2 linked regions of the Panacibacter microcysteis genome follow. The protein of the gene in region 1 interacts with the protein of each later gene in a pairwise test. Links are inferred from orthologs where the notes say so. Each region holds a gene or a part of one and is shown on either strand. Other genes may lie near its edges. The genes, in order: I5907_RS08100 and ftsA.

Region 1 (3,319 bases):
CGTTTGCGGTATTGTGAGCGCTAATCCAATCCCAGTCTTTTTCGATGTTGGAAGCGTTTACAACAAGCATGTAGGTCTTGTTTTCCTCGATGCAGTAAACAATCAGATCATCTACAATACCACCGGTGTTATTGGTAAGTGCCGAATACTGTGCCTTTCCGTTTGTAAGTTTGGATGCATCGTTGGTGGTTACTCGTTGTATAAGGTCTGATGCATTAGGCCCTTTTAAAATAAATTCTCCCATATGGCTTACGTCGAATACCCCGGCATTGTTGCGTACTGCTGCATGCTCATCATTAATGCCGGTATAACTGATGGGCATGTTGTAACCTGCAAATTCAGCCATTTTTGCGCCCAGTGCTATATGCTTTTTTGTAAACGGAGTATTCTTCATTGCAATCATTTTTGTGTGCGGCAAAAATAGCAGAGTTGCTGTGCAGGAAAAAATTATGTTCAGCAGCATCCATTATGTGCCACGCTGCTGCCGGAACAGGAGCCTGTATTGCTTTAATGAACATGGCCGGAGCATGCTGCATATTGTTCCAAACCCTGAAGTGAGTGACACAACTGCCGATGCCACCTGCATTGTAGCCGGCTACCAAAATACGCGCCGCAAAATCAGGCACTGTGTTTGCTAATGGAATGCGATTTTTTCATAGTATCCAATAAATTGATATGTGTTTCGTTTTAGAATTTTTGACGATGCATTTATGATAAGAAATAGGGGATTCAATGGGATTGTCCAAATATACTTCTTACCCTTTTTAAACAATACTTGTTAATTGAAGCATAAGGCTGGAAAAATCTGCATTTTGCACTTTGTTAATTCCGGTTAATTACAGCAATTTTGCAGGCATTCAAACATTTTACTAAAAAATCTGAACCTAACATATAAATGGGACTTTTTAATTTGTTCACGCAGGAGATTGCCATGGATTTGGGTACCGCCAATACCCTGATAATTCATAATGAAGAGATTGTTGTAAATGAACCGTCGATTGTTGCCCTTAATCGTAATAACCTGAAAGAGGTTTTAGCGGTTGGTAAGCGTGCATTGATGATGCATGAAAAAACGCATGAAAGCATACGTACCGTTCGCCCTTTGAAAGATGGAGTAATTGCTGATTTTAACGCTGCAGAATTGATGATACGGGAAATGATCAAAATGATCTATCCCAAAAAACCTTTGTTTCCGCCAAGCTGGAGAATGATGATCTGTATTCCTTCTTCTATAACAGAAGTAGAAAAACGGGCAGTAAGAGACAGTGCAGAACAGGCAGGTGCAAAAGAAGTATACCTTATTCACGAACCAATGGCAGCCGCACTTGGTATTGGTATAGATGTAGAAGAGCCGGTAGGTAACATGATCATCGATATTGGTGGTGGTACCACAGGTATTACTGTAATTGCGCTGGCAGGTATTGTATGCGATCAGTCTATACGTATTGCCGGAGATGAATTTACCGCAGATATTATGGAAGCGCTGCGCCGCTACCACAGCTTACTGATTGGTGAGCGTACAGCAGAACAGATAAAAATACAGATTGGCGCCGCCATGAAAGACCTGGAAAATCCGCCGGATGATATTCCTGTAAACGGCCGCGACCTAGTAACCGGTATTCCGAAACAGATCATGGTAAGCTTCCAGGAAATTGCGGAAGCATTGGATAAATCGATCTTTAAAATAGAAGAAGCAATTCTTAAAGCACTCGAAACCACGCCGCCCGAACTTGCTGCAGATATTTACCGCCGTGGTTTATACCTAACCGGTGGCGGTGCATTATTGCGCGGGCTGGATAAACGCCTTAGTCAAAAAATAAAACTGCCTGTACATATTGCAGACGACCCGCTGAAGAGCGTTGTGCGTGGTACCGGTCTTGCACTTAAAAATTATCAGCGCTACCCGTTTGTAATGCGTTAAAAGAGTTTTCTGCAGGTTGCCGGGCCCTGGTTACCGGTAACCTGAAACCTGTAAACCGGGATCATGTACTACCGTGCGTAACATCTTTCTTTTCATAAGACGTTTCTTTAACCTCATCCTGTTCCTGGTATTGCAGGGGGCAGGTGTTTATATTCTTACCAATTACAACAAAACACACCAGGCCGTGCTGGGGGCTGTAGCCAACGAGGTTACAGGTTCGGTAAGTAAAAAGTACAACGATGTGGAGTACTACTTCCATTTAAAAGCCACCAACGACTCCCTGGTAAAGGAAAATGCAAGACTGCATAACCTGCAGGCGTCCAGTTTTGAAAGTGCCGATACAACAAATGTTGTAAAAATTGACTCTCTGCTGAAAGATACTATGGGCGCCAGGAAGTTTCTTTTTATGGAAGCAAAAGTGGTGAACAGCTCTGTAACACAGGAGAACAACTACATCACGATACACCGTGGGGCAAAGCAGGGCATACAGCCAGATATGGCGGTAATTGGCCCCGATGGTATTGTTGGCAAGGTAATAATGGTAAGTGATAATTACAGCCGTATCATGAGCCTGCTAAACAGGAAAAGCAAAGTAAACGCCATGTTGAAAAATGGCTTCTATACCGGCGATCTTGAGTGGAATGGTGCAGATCCTTCTTACCTCATGCTGAACAATATTTCTAAAAGTGCCAAGGCACAGAAAGGCGATACCGTTCTTACTAGCAATGTGTCCCAGTCACTCAGTTTTCCACCGGGCTTAATGGTAGGCACGGTAGCCGAAGTTATTGCAGACAAGGGCAGCAGCTTCCTGAAATTAAGGGTAAAGGCCGCTACTAATTTTTACAGCCTGCAGTATGTATATGTAACAAGCAATCTTCAGTTGCAGGAGCAAAAAACACTCGAAGCAAAAACACCCAAAGATTAATGAGCAGCCTGCTTAAAAATATTATCCGTTTCATTTTATTCATACTGGTACAGGCTTTTGTGCTGGATAAAGTACCGCCGCTGCATCAGTATGTAAAGCCCATTTTTTATTTTCTGTTTGTATTGTGGCTGCCATTCAGCATTAACCGAAGTGTGCAAATGATCATTGCATTTGTGTTTGGTTTGTGCATGGATTATTTTACAGGCACACCCGGCCTCCATGCCATACCCTGCGTGCTTATTGCCTACCTGCGGCCTTTCTTTTTAAACGTCTTAATATCCCAGGAGAAGAAGGAAGTCAGTTATGCAGAGCCAAGTATTACCAGCCTTGGCTGGGCGCCGTACAGCGTTTATATTGTGGTACTTACTTTCCTGCATCATGCATGCCTGGTATTGATCGAATGGCTGCAGTTTGGAGATTTCATTTTCTTCATCGGCAAGGTAGCCGCATCTACCGCGCTAAGCATATTGCTC
Region 2 (8,904 bases), 310 kb from region 1 along the record:
ACAACCGCCGCGCAATATATTGAACGTGGCAGACCGGTAAAAGCTGTATGGGTAAACGATTTTATACAGGATATGGACAAAGCATATGCTGCTGCAGATGTGGTTATATCACGGGCCGGCGCTATGAGTGTTGCTGAATTATGTGTAGCAAAAAAGCCGGTGGTATTTGTTCCTTACCCACTGGCGGCCGAAGATCATCAAACAGTAAATGCAAAATACCTGGTAGACAGAGATGCAGCCCTGATGGTGAAAGACAGCGAGGTAAGTGCAAAATTGTTTGGTGCCATTACAAGACTGGCAGGCGATGAAACATTGCAGCAAAAATTGAAAACAAACATTGCCAGGTATGCAGTAACAAATGCAGATGATGTAATTGCCAGGGAAATTCTGGCACTCATTTAACAATATTAACGGGTCAGTTAAATATAATGACAGGAATTAACAACATAGAGCGCGTTTATTTTATCGGTATCGGTGGCATTGGTATGAGTGCACTGGCCCGTTATTTTTTATCGTTGGGTAAACGTGTAAGCGGCTATGATAAAACACGCACGGCCTTAACCGAAGCACTGGAAGATGCAGGCATTAACATTCATTATGAAGATAATGTGGCACTTGCACCAAAGGATGTGGACGTGGTGGTTTATACACCGGCAATACCGGCAGACCATACAGAACTCACCTATTACAGGGAGAATGATTATACCGTGGTAAAACGTAGTGATGTTTTGCAGTGGATTACCGAAGCATCATTCAATGTATGCGTAGGCGGTACACATGGTAAAACTACCATCACCACAATGACCGCGCATATTTTAAGAGACACTGGTTATGGTTGCAATGCATTCCTCGGTGGCATAGCTGCCAACTACCAAACCAATTTCTGGAGTAGTGAACGAAATGTTTGCGTGGTAGAGGCAGATGAGTATGACCGTTCTTTCCTGAAGCTGGTACCAGATATAGCCGTGGTAACTGCAATGGATCCTGATCACCTCGATATCTATGGTACGCCGCAGGCAGTGGAAGATGCATTTGTGCAGTTTGCAGGAAGAGTAAAAGCAGGTGGTTGCCTTATCAGTAAATATGGCCTCAGCAGGCACAACGATTTAAAGGCAGCCCATCATTATACATACAGTTTTGATAATCCTAAAGCCGATGTATATGCAACCAACATAGATGTTATCAATGGCAGTTACCACTTCGATATAAATGGCAAAGACTGGAAAATGAAAGGCGTGGTGCTGCACATGGGCGGTTTGCACAATATCGAAAACAGCCTTGCTGCAATAACAGTGGCAAAATATCTGAACATTGATGACGAAAAAATAAAGCGTGCAATTGAAAATTTTAAAGGTGTAAAAAGAAGATTCGAGTACATTCTTAAAAACGATGCACACATAATCATAGACGATTATGCCCATCACCCGGAAGAGTTGAAAGCATTGATCAGCGGCGTTAGAAGTTTGTTCGTCGATAAAAAATGTACGGTCATATTTCAGCCACATTTATACAGCAGAACGAATGACCTGGCAAAAGAATTCTCGCAAAGTCTCGATATGGCAGATGAGGTAATTCTTCTACCCATCTACCCGGCCCGGGAGTTGCCAATGCCAGGCGTTGAAAGTGAGCTCATACTGGATAATATGCAGTTGCCGCAAAAGCAGGTGCTTACCAAAGATGTAATGCTCGATTGGGTGAAGATGCATAAACCGGAACTGTTAGTAATGTGCGGTGCCGGAGATATAGATACTTTGTTGCAACCTGTAAAACAAATTTTAGAAAAGTAATTGGTGTAAAAGCTTTTTATAATTCAGGGTTCATGAGCTATGTGGAAGAAGCGGTTACAAATATCATTATGGGTTTTGCTGGGTGCAGGCACATGCACCCTGCTGGTAGCTGCCATGCAAACAAAAGAAAGGAAAACATGCAGTGCGGTAAAGATCAACATTGAAGGAGCATACGATCATGTTTTTGTAAATGATAAAGATGTAACAAAAATTCTTTTGGCCAACGGCGCCGTCAAAGGAAAGGAAATAAGCGAGGTTGCATTAAGCCATATTGAGCTGGCACTTGAAAAAAATGCCTGGATAAAAAAAGCAGAATTGTTCTTTGATAATAAGCAGGTATTGCATGTGGATATAGAAGAGCGTGAGCCGCTTGCCCGCATTTTTACACTGGCCGGCACTTCTTTTTATATTGACAGCAGCAGCAAGCGGTTACCGTTAAGCAACGAGTTGTCGGCGCGTGTACCCATGTTTACTTCTTTCCCGTCAGACAAACAAAAACTCTCAAAGCCAGACAGCCTGTTGATGGAAGATATTAAACACATTGCGCAATATATACAGCAGGACAGTTTTTTTATGGCGCAGGTAGCACAGGTAGATATTACGCCACAAAAAACATTCGAAATAACACCTGTGCTTGGCGATCAGCTTATAAAGATTGGCAATGCAGAAGACCTGGAACAAAAATTTGAAAAGCTGAAAAGCTTTTACCGGCAGGTTTGGGCAAAAGCCGGGTTTGAAAAATATGAAACGATAGATGTTCAGTATAGAGACCAGGTAGTGGCGGTAAAGCGTGGCAGCAGTAAAGTGTATATGGATACAGCCGAAGCTGTAAAGCAGTTTGCCAATACCATTAAGCAAATGCAGGCTGCCATGAGCGATACAATGTATGCTGCGCCAATGCCAAAGCCTGCTGTTATAAAAGATTCGGTGCAGCAACAAAATGATAAACCGGTTGCTACAGGTAAAAAAACTGTGCAGCAAGCACCGCCGGCAAAAAAGACAGTAAAGGCTGCAACACAAAAGAAACAGCCAAAGGCAGTATTGAAGAAGCACTAGTGTAAAATCACTTGTTACAGGGCAAAGGCAGTTTTTTTGTTATCAGCTTCAGTACATGCATTGGGCATTGTTGCGTCGCACTCTTTTACTGAAGAATGTTAACGGAGCAATGCGAAGCACAACGAAAAATGAATGACAGATAATGAGTAATTAATCACAACGCAAAAAGCAGGTAGTACAAAACATTACTCTTTGCCTCACTGCGTTAATAGTCTCGTTGCCTTTTTATAAAAACAACTAAAACACATAATATGAACGGCACAAATGTTTCGGTGACTCTACCAAAGAACGAACACGATAGTTCAGAGGCACCTATCATCGTTGGGCTCGATATCGGTACCACTAAGATTGCTGCTATTGCCGGAAGAAAAAATGAATTCGGCAAGCTGGAGATCCTCGGCTTTGGACGTGCAAACAGCAATGGCGTGCAACATGGCCAGGTATTGAATATCGATCAGACGATAAAAGCAATTCAGCTTGCATTGCTTAACTGCGCAGAAAGTAATCCAGACCTCGAGATCAACGAAGTATATGTTGGTGTGGCAGGTCATCATATCAAAAGTTTACAAACCCGCGGAGACATCGTAAGGCAGGATCCCGAAGTAGAGATCAGGCAAAATGAAATAGACCAGTTGATAGAAAATCAACGCAAGACCTTCATTCCTGCAGGCGATCAGATCATTGATGTAATTGCCCAGGATTACCATGTGGATAATTTTCAAAACATTAAAGATCCTGTTGGCTACAATGGCGTGAAAGTTGGTGCAAACTTCCACATCATTACAGGCGATAGAAATGCTATACGCAATATCAATCGTGCAGTGGAAAGAAGCGGGCTGAGAACAAAAGACCTTGTGTTGCAGCCACTCGCATCATCAAGTGCCGTAATGGGCGAGATAGACATGGAAGCGGGTGTTGCCATACTTGATATCGGCGGTGGTACAAGTGATCTTGCAGTGTTTTACGAAGGCACATTAAGACACACGGCTGTTATACCATTTGGCGGTGAAAATATCACCAACGACATACGCATGGGGCTGGGGGTTTTAAAGAGCCAGGCAGAAGCAATGAAAGTACAGTTTGGTTCTGCTGTGGCAAGCGAGGCAAAAGCCAATGCCTATATTACGATACCTGGTCTGAAAGGCATGCCTGCAAAAGAGATCAGTGTAAAAAATCTTGCAAACATCATCCAGGCAAGAATGGGAGAAATACTGGATTTTGTTACGTATCACCTTAAGCAGGTAGGTATGGATAACCGTGCTTTGAATGGTGGTATCATCCTTACCGGTGGTGGTTCCCAGCTTAATCATCTATTGCAGCTTACTGAGTACATCACCGGTTTAAGTGCAAGAATTGGTTTGCCCACAGAGCACCTGGCACCAAACCATATAGATGAATTAAGAAAGCCAATGTATTCTACATGTATTGGCCTTATACTGAAAGGCTACAGCGATTATGAAAACAAACGCAAAGAGTTTGATGGTCGCTTTAAAAAGGTGCATGTTCCTGAGTTGTTGAAAACTACGGCAGGCGTTGCGGTTGAAACACCGGTTGCAGTAACCGATATGGTTGATACAAAAAAGAGAAAAGGACTGAATAATTTCTGGGATAAATTCAAAGACAGCATCATCGATCTTTTTAAAGAAGAAGGCGATATGGAAATAAAATAAGTTATAAGTAATAGTTGGTAAATGATAAGTAACAGGTGATAAGTTATAAGCATTAGCAAAAACACAACGCCTGGCAACACTTATAAGCTACTACTTACAAATTATTACTTACAACGCATAACATTTACTTACTTACCCAAACACATAAATTCAAAAACATGATACATTTTGATCTGCCGAAGCAAAAGTCATCTATCATCAAGGTTCTTGGTGTAGGTGGTGGCGGTAGCAATGCGGTAAATTACATGTTCGCACAGGACATTGAAGGCGTAGATTTTATAATATGTAATACAGATGCCAAGGCGTTAGAACAAAGTCGTGTGCCAAATAAGATTCAGCTTGGGCCACACCTTACACAGGGCCTTGGCGCCGGCGCTAACCCGGAAGTGGGTAAGCAGGCAACAGAAGAATCGCTCGAAGAAATCCGCCGTATACTGGAAGTAAATACAAAAATGGCGTTTATCACTGCTGGCATGGGCGGCGGTACCGGTACCGGTGGTGCGCCTATCATGTCTAAAATATGTCGCGATCTCGGCATATTGACCGTAGGCATTGTAACCACACCTTTCGGGTTCGAAGGCCCACGCCGTTTAAAACAGGCAGAAGAAGGTATTCGCCAGATGCAGCCCTATGTAGATACGTTGCTTGTAATAAGCAATGATAAACTGCGTATGCAATATGGCAATCTCAAAATGACCGACGCATTTGGCAAGGCCGATAATGTGTTGGCCACAGCAGCAAAATGTATCACAGATATTATCAACAGTAAAGGAACAATCATTGTTGACTTTGCAGACGTTTGTACGGTAATGAAAAACGGCGGTGTGGCTATCCTGGGCAGTGCCACGGCAGATGGTGAAGACCGTGCACAAAAAGCAATAGAGGAGGCATTAAGCTCTCCATTGCTAAACGACAACGACATCCGCGGGGCCAAGTGGATTCTTGTTAATATCAACAGTGCATCCGGCGAGCATGAGTGCACGATGGATGAGTTTGAAGTAATCAATAACTTCCTGCGCATACAAAGCGGCGATGATGCAGACCTGATCATTGGTACAGGATACGACAACACACTTGGCGATAAAATTGGCATTACCATTATTGCTACAGGTTTTGAATACAAAGACCCGTTCAATAAAAAAGCACAGGCAAAAGAAGTACAGAAAGTGGAAGCAGCACCGGAAAAAGTAGTGCTTACGCTCAATATGGAAAATGAAGCAAAAAAGGCGGCCGTACAACCTGTAAAACCTGTTGTGGAAGAAAAGAAAGAAGATGTATATGCACCGCAACTTACAGAAGAGCAACCAAAGCCGGTTTCTGTTATTATGCCTTTTGCACCTGCGCCGCCACCAGTAGTGGAAGAGCCGGTGGTGGAAGACAACCATGAAACGTTGGTTTTCGAACTGGCTGCAGAAATGCCTGAGCCGGTTGTGGCACCGCCTGTACAGGAAATACAACAAGAGGTAAAAGCCGCGCCTGAAATGCCGTTTATGCAGTACACAGAAAAGGCAGAAGAAAAACAGGAGCCGGTAAAACCTGCTGTAACGGCTAGCCCTTTCCTTTCCAGGCCGCAGAATATTTATGCCAGTGAGCAGCAGCCACCGGTGCAGGCTTATACACCGCCACCAGTAGTAGAAAGAGCGCCTGAGCCTAAAATGGAAATAAAGCCACAGCCTGTTGCAAAGCCGGAGCCGGAACCAAAAATGCTGTTCAGGGAAGAAACGGAAGAAGAAACAAATTTTCAGTTTGTTGTAAAGGAAGAATCTGCACAGCCGCAGGCCAAATTTATCTCTGAAGCCGATCTTACCGATTCTTTAAGTGAAGAAGAAGAACAAAAACGCAGGGCTGCAGAACGCATCAGCAAATTACGCAATCTTTCCTTTAATATGAATAGTGCAGAAGCCAACAACGAGTACGATAATGTACCTGCCTATGTGCGCAGGAACATGGAGTTGTTCGGCAATACGCTTACTTCTGTGGAGCAGTTTTACAGCAAGTACACCGTAAAGAAAGACGATAATGATGAAACACAGATCTCAACGATCAATACCTTTCTGGACGGGAAAAAACCAGACTAAAGAAGCATTTAAGACTCTATCGTGTTTTTAGTTGTTATTCCCCTGGCTTTTGTGCCGGGGGGATTTTTTTTTGCAGCAGGCTGCAGTACTGCTATTGGGCATCGTTGTGTCACTCACTTGTACGGCTGGTTCTTTACGCGGCATTCCATGGTGTTGCAGCGCACAGCCTTGTTTGCCCCGTTGTTTCCGGGCACAATATTCCCCACTAAGCAGTGCATTGTTGCATTACACATAAAAGCCCGAACATAAATACCTTTACACTGTTATGTTCTACGTATTACACCTGCCGGCAATAACATAGCGGGTTACACCCTGCTGAAATATTTGTTGCCGTACAAGTGAGTGACACAACAGGCGATGATAGTAGCAATACTGCCGGTGCCATACAATTTTTCTTTGTTTTAAACAGTATAATCAACGACATGCAGACAGTAATAATAACAGGTGGAACAGGTATGATTGGTAAGGCATTTACAACGATGCTTACACAGCAAGGGTATAAAGTGATCATCCTTACACGCGAAGTAAAACCATCGGATAATCCACTTGTGTCCTTTGCGCACTGGGATATTGAAAAGCAGTCTATCGATACAAATGCCATTGCAGAAGCCGATTATATTATTCACCTGGCAGGCGCAAATGTTGCAGAAAAACGCTGGACAACAAAGCGGAAGAAAGAAATACTCGAAAGCAGAACCAAAAGCGGCGCATTGCTGGTAAAGGCATTGACTGAAAACAAACACCATGTAAAAGCGCTTATCAGTGCATCGGCCATTGGCTGGTACGGCCCCGATAACGCCGCATCTATAAAAGATGGATTCAAAGAAGATGCGCAGGCACACAACGACTTTCTTGGCAGTACCTGTTTGCAATGGGAAGCAAGCACGCAGCAATTAAGCAATAAAGGTATTAGAACGGTTTACCTGAGAACAGGCATTGTGCTGAGCAATGAAGGCGGTGCATTCAAAGAATTTAAAAACCCGCTCAGGTTTGGTGTGGCTGCTGTTCTCGGCAGTGGTAAACAGGTTATAAGCTGGATACATATTGAAGACATGTGCCGCATGTATTTATACGCACTGCAGCATGAAATGAACGGTTCGTTCAACGCTGTTGCACCAAAGCCGGTTACCAACAAAGAATTTACGCTGCAACTGGCAAAAGCGGAAAAAGGCAAAGCATTTATACCTGTACATGTACCATCTTTTGTACTAAGGTTAATGCTGGGTGAAATGAGCATAGAAGTATTAAAAAGCTGTACCGTAAATGCTGATAAAATTCGCCAGGAAGGATTTAAATTTCTATACCCCTCGCTGGATGCTGCGTTGAATGAACTGCTCAGTAAATAGTGTTGGTCAGCAGTTACAAATCGGCCGTTTCAAATCTTTTTTTGCTGATGAAAAAGTATGCAACAAGGTAAGCCACAACCAATGCCAGTTGCAGCGGCACATTCACACTTGTATTTACCAGTTCTTCCTGCAACTTTTCCAGTATGGGTAGTGGTAACAGTTCGTCACTGCTTTGTATGGGCAGGTAACTGCCAATGTCTCCAAAATAATAATTCAGTACACGTACCAATACGTTTTCGAGAATGATGGTATACAGGAAAAATACACCGAGCGAGATTCCGCTGCGTTTAAAAAGCAGCGCAATCAATACGGCCAGCCAGCAATAACTTAGTGCATTCAGGAAAAAATAAAACAGGTATTGGATGTTCTCAAAGTCCAAACCATCGGTGCTGGAAATAATGCCGAAAATGAGCGCTGTCAAAAACAGGAAAGCCGTGGAAACAAATGCCACGATGAGCCCGCAAACCAGCTTGGTAACAATAAATTCTGTTCTTGTAACACCATCAATGATATTTTGCCGGTGCGTTTTAAAAGAAAACTCATTCGTCACAGAAATGATCATGATAAGACCCGCAATAAATAACAGGAAACTGCTGACATACGGCGCCATGATCCACACCTTGGGAAATGCGTAGGGAGGGCCGCCCAGAAACATCTTTGCAATATCGCCTGTTTGTTGCTCGCTGTAGAGTTTATTCTGGATGGTGTAAACAATGTAATTAATACCGGCAATGCTGGACAAATACAATATCGACAAAATCCAGAATGTGCGGTAGTTCTTTACTTTCAGCCATTCAATTTTCAAAAGCTGTAACATGTGCTATTGGTTGGTAAGTTCAAGGAATTTTGTTTCAAGACTTTTCTTTTTCAGTTGCAGGTGGTTCAGCACAATGCCATTGCTATAGCAGTGGCTGTTGATCAGCTCCATGTTTGCAGTGCCTGGCGCAAAGTATAGCTGCACAAAGTC

The links.
Region 2: the proteins of I5907_RS08100 (region 1) and ftsA interact in binary tests that used the Escherichia coli proteins (3 or more experiments, as listed by UniProt). The link is inferred for Panacibacter microcysteis from one-to-one orthologs.

What each region holds. Positions count from the first base shown.
Region 1 is NZ_JADWYR010000001.1:2,011,427-2,014,745, forward strand. Bases 1-2,908 are described here. They hold I5907_RS08100 (rod shape-determining protein), read left to right. Parts: upstream 1-895; coding sequence 896-1,921; downstream 1,922-2,908. Other genes in these bases: gcvT (glycine cleavage system aminomethyltransferase GcvT), read right to left, coding at 1-394; mreC (rod shape-determining protein MreC), read left to right, coding at 1,995-2,846; I5907_RS08110 (rod shape-determining protein MreD), read left to right, coding at 2,846-2,908. In the rest of the region: more of I5907_RS08110, read left to right, coding at 2,909-3,319. UniProt on the Escherichia coli protein: Forms membrane-associated dynamic filaments that are essential for cell shape determination. Acts by regulating cell wall synthesis and cell elongation, and thus cell shape.
Region 2 is NZ_JADWYR010000001.1:2,318,065-2,326,968, forward strand. Bases 2,366-5,303 are described here. They hold ftsA (cell division protein FtsA), read left to right. Parts: upstream 2,366-3,094; coding sequence 3,095-4,513; downstream 4,514-5,303. Other genes in these bases: I5907_RS09370 (cell division protein FtsQ/DivIB), read left to right, coding at 2,366-2,843; ftsZ (cell division protein FtsZ), read left to right, coding at 4,672-5,303. Also shown: murG (undecaprenyldiphospho-muramoylpentapeptide beta-N-acetylglucosaminyltransferase), read left to right, coding at 1-402; murC (UDP-N-acetylmuramate--L-alanine ligase), read left to right, coding at 429-1,787; more of I5907_RS09370, read left to right, coding at 1,827-2,365; more of ftsZ, read left to right, coding at 5,304-6,591; I5907_RS09385 (TIGR01777 family oxidoreductase), read left to right, coding at 6,930-7,937; I5907_RS09390 (ABC transporter permease), read right to left, coding at 7,951-8,754; I5907_RS09395 (ATP-binding cassette domain-containing protein), read right to left, coding at 8,758-8,904. UniProt on the Escherichia coli protein: Essential cell division protein that assists in the assembly of the Z ring. May serve as the principal membrane anchor for the Z ring.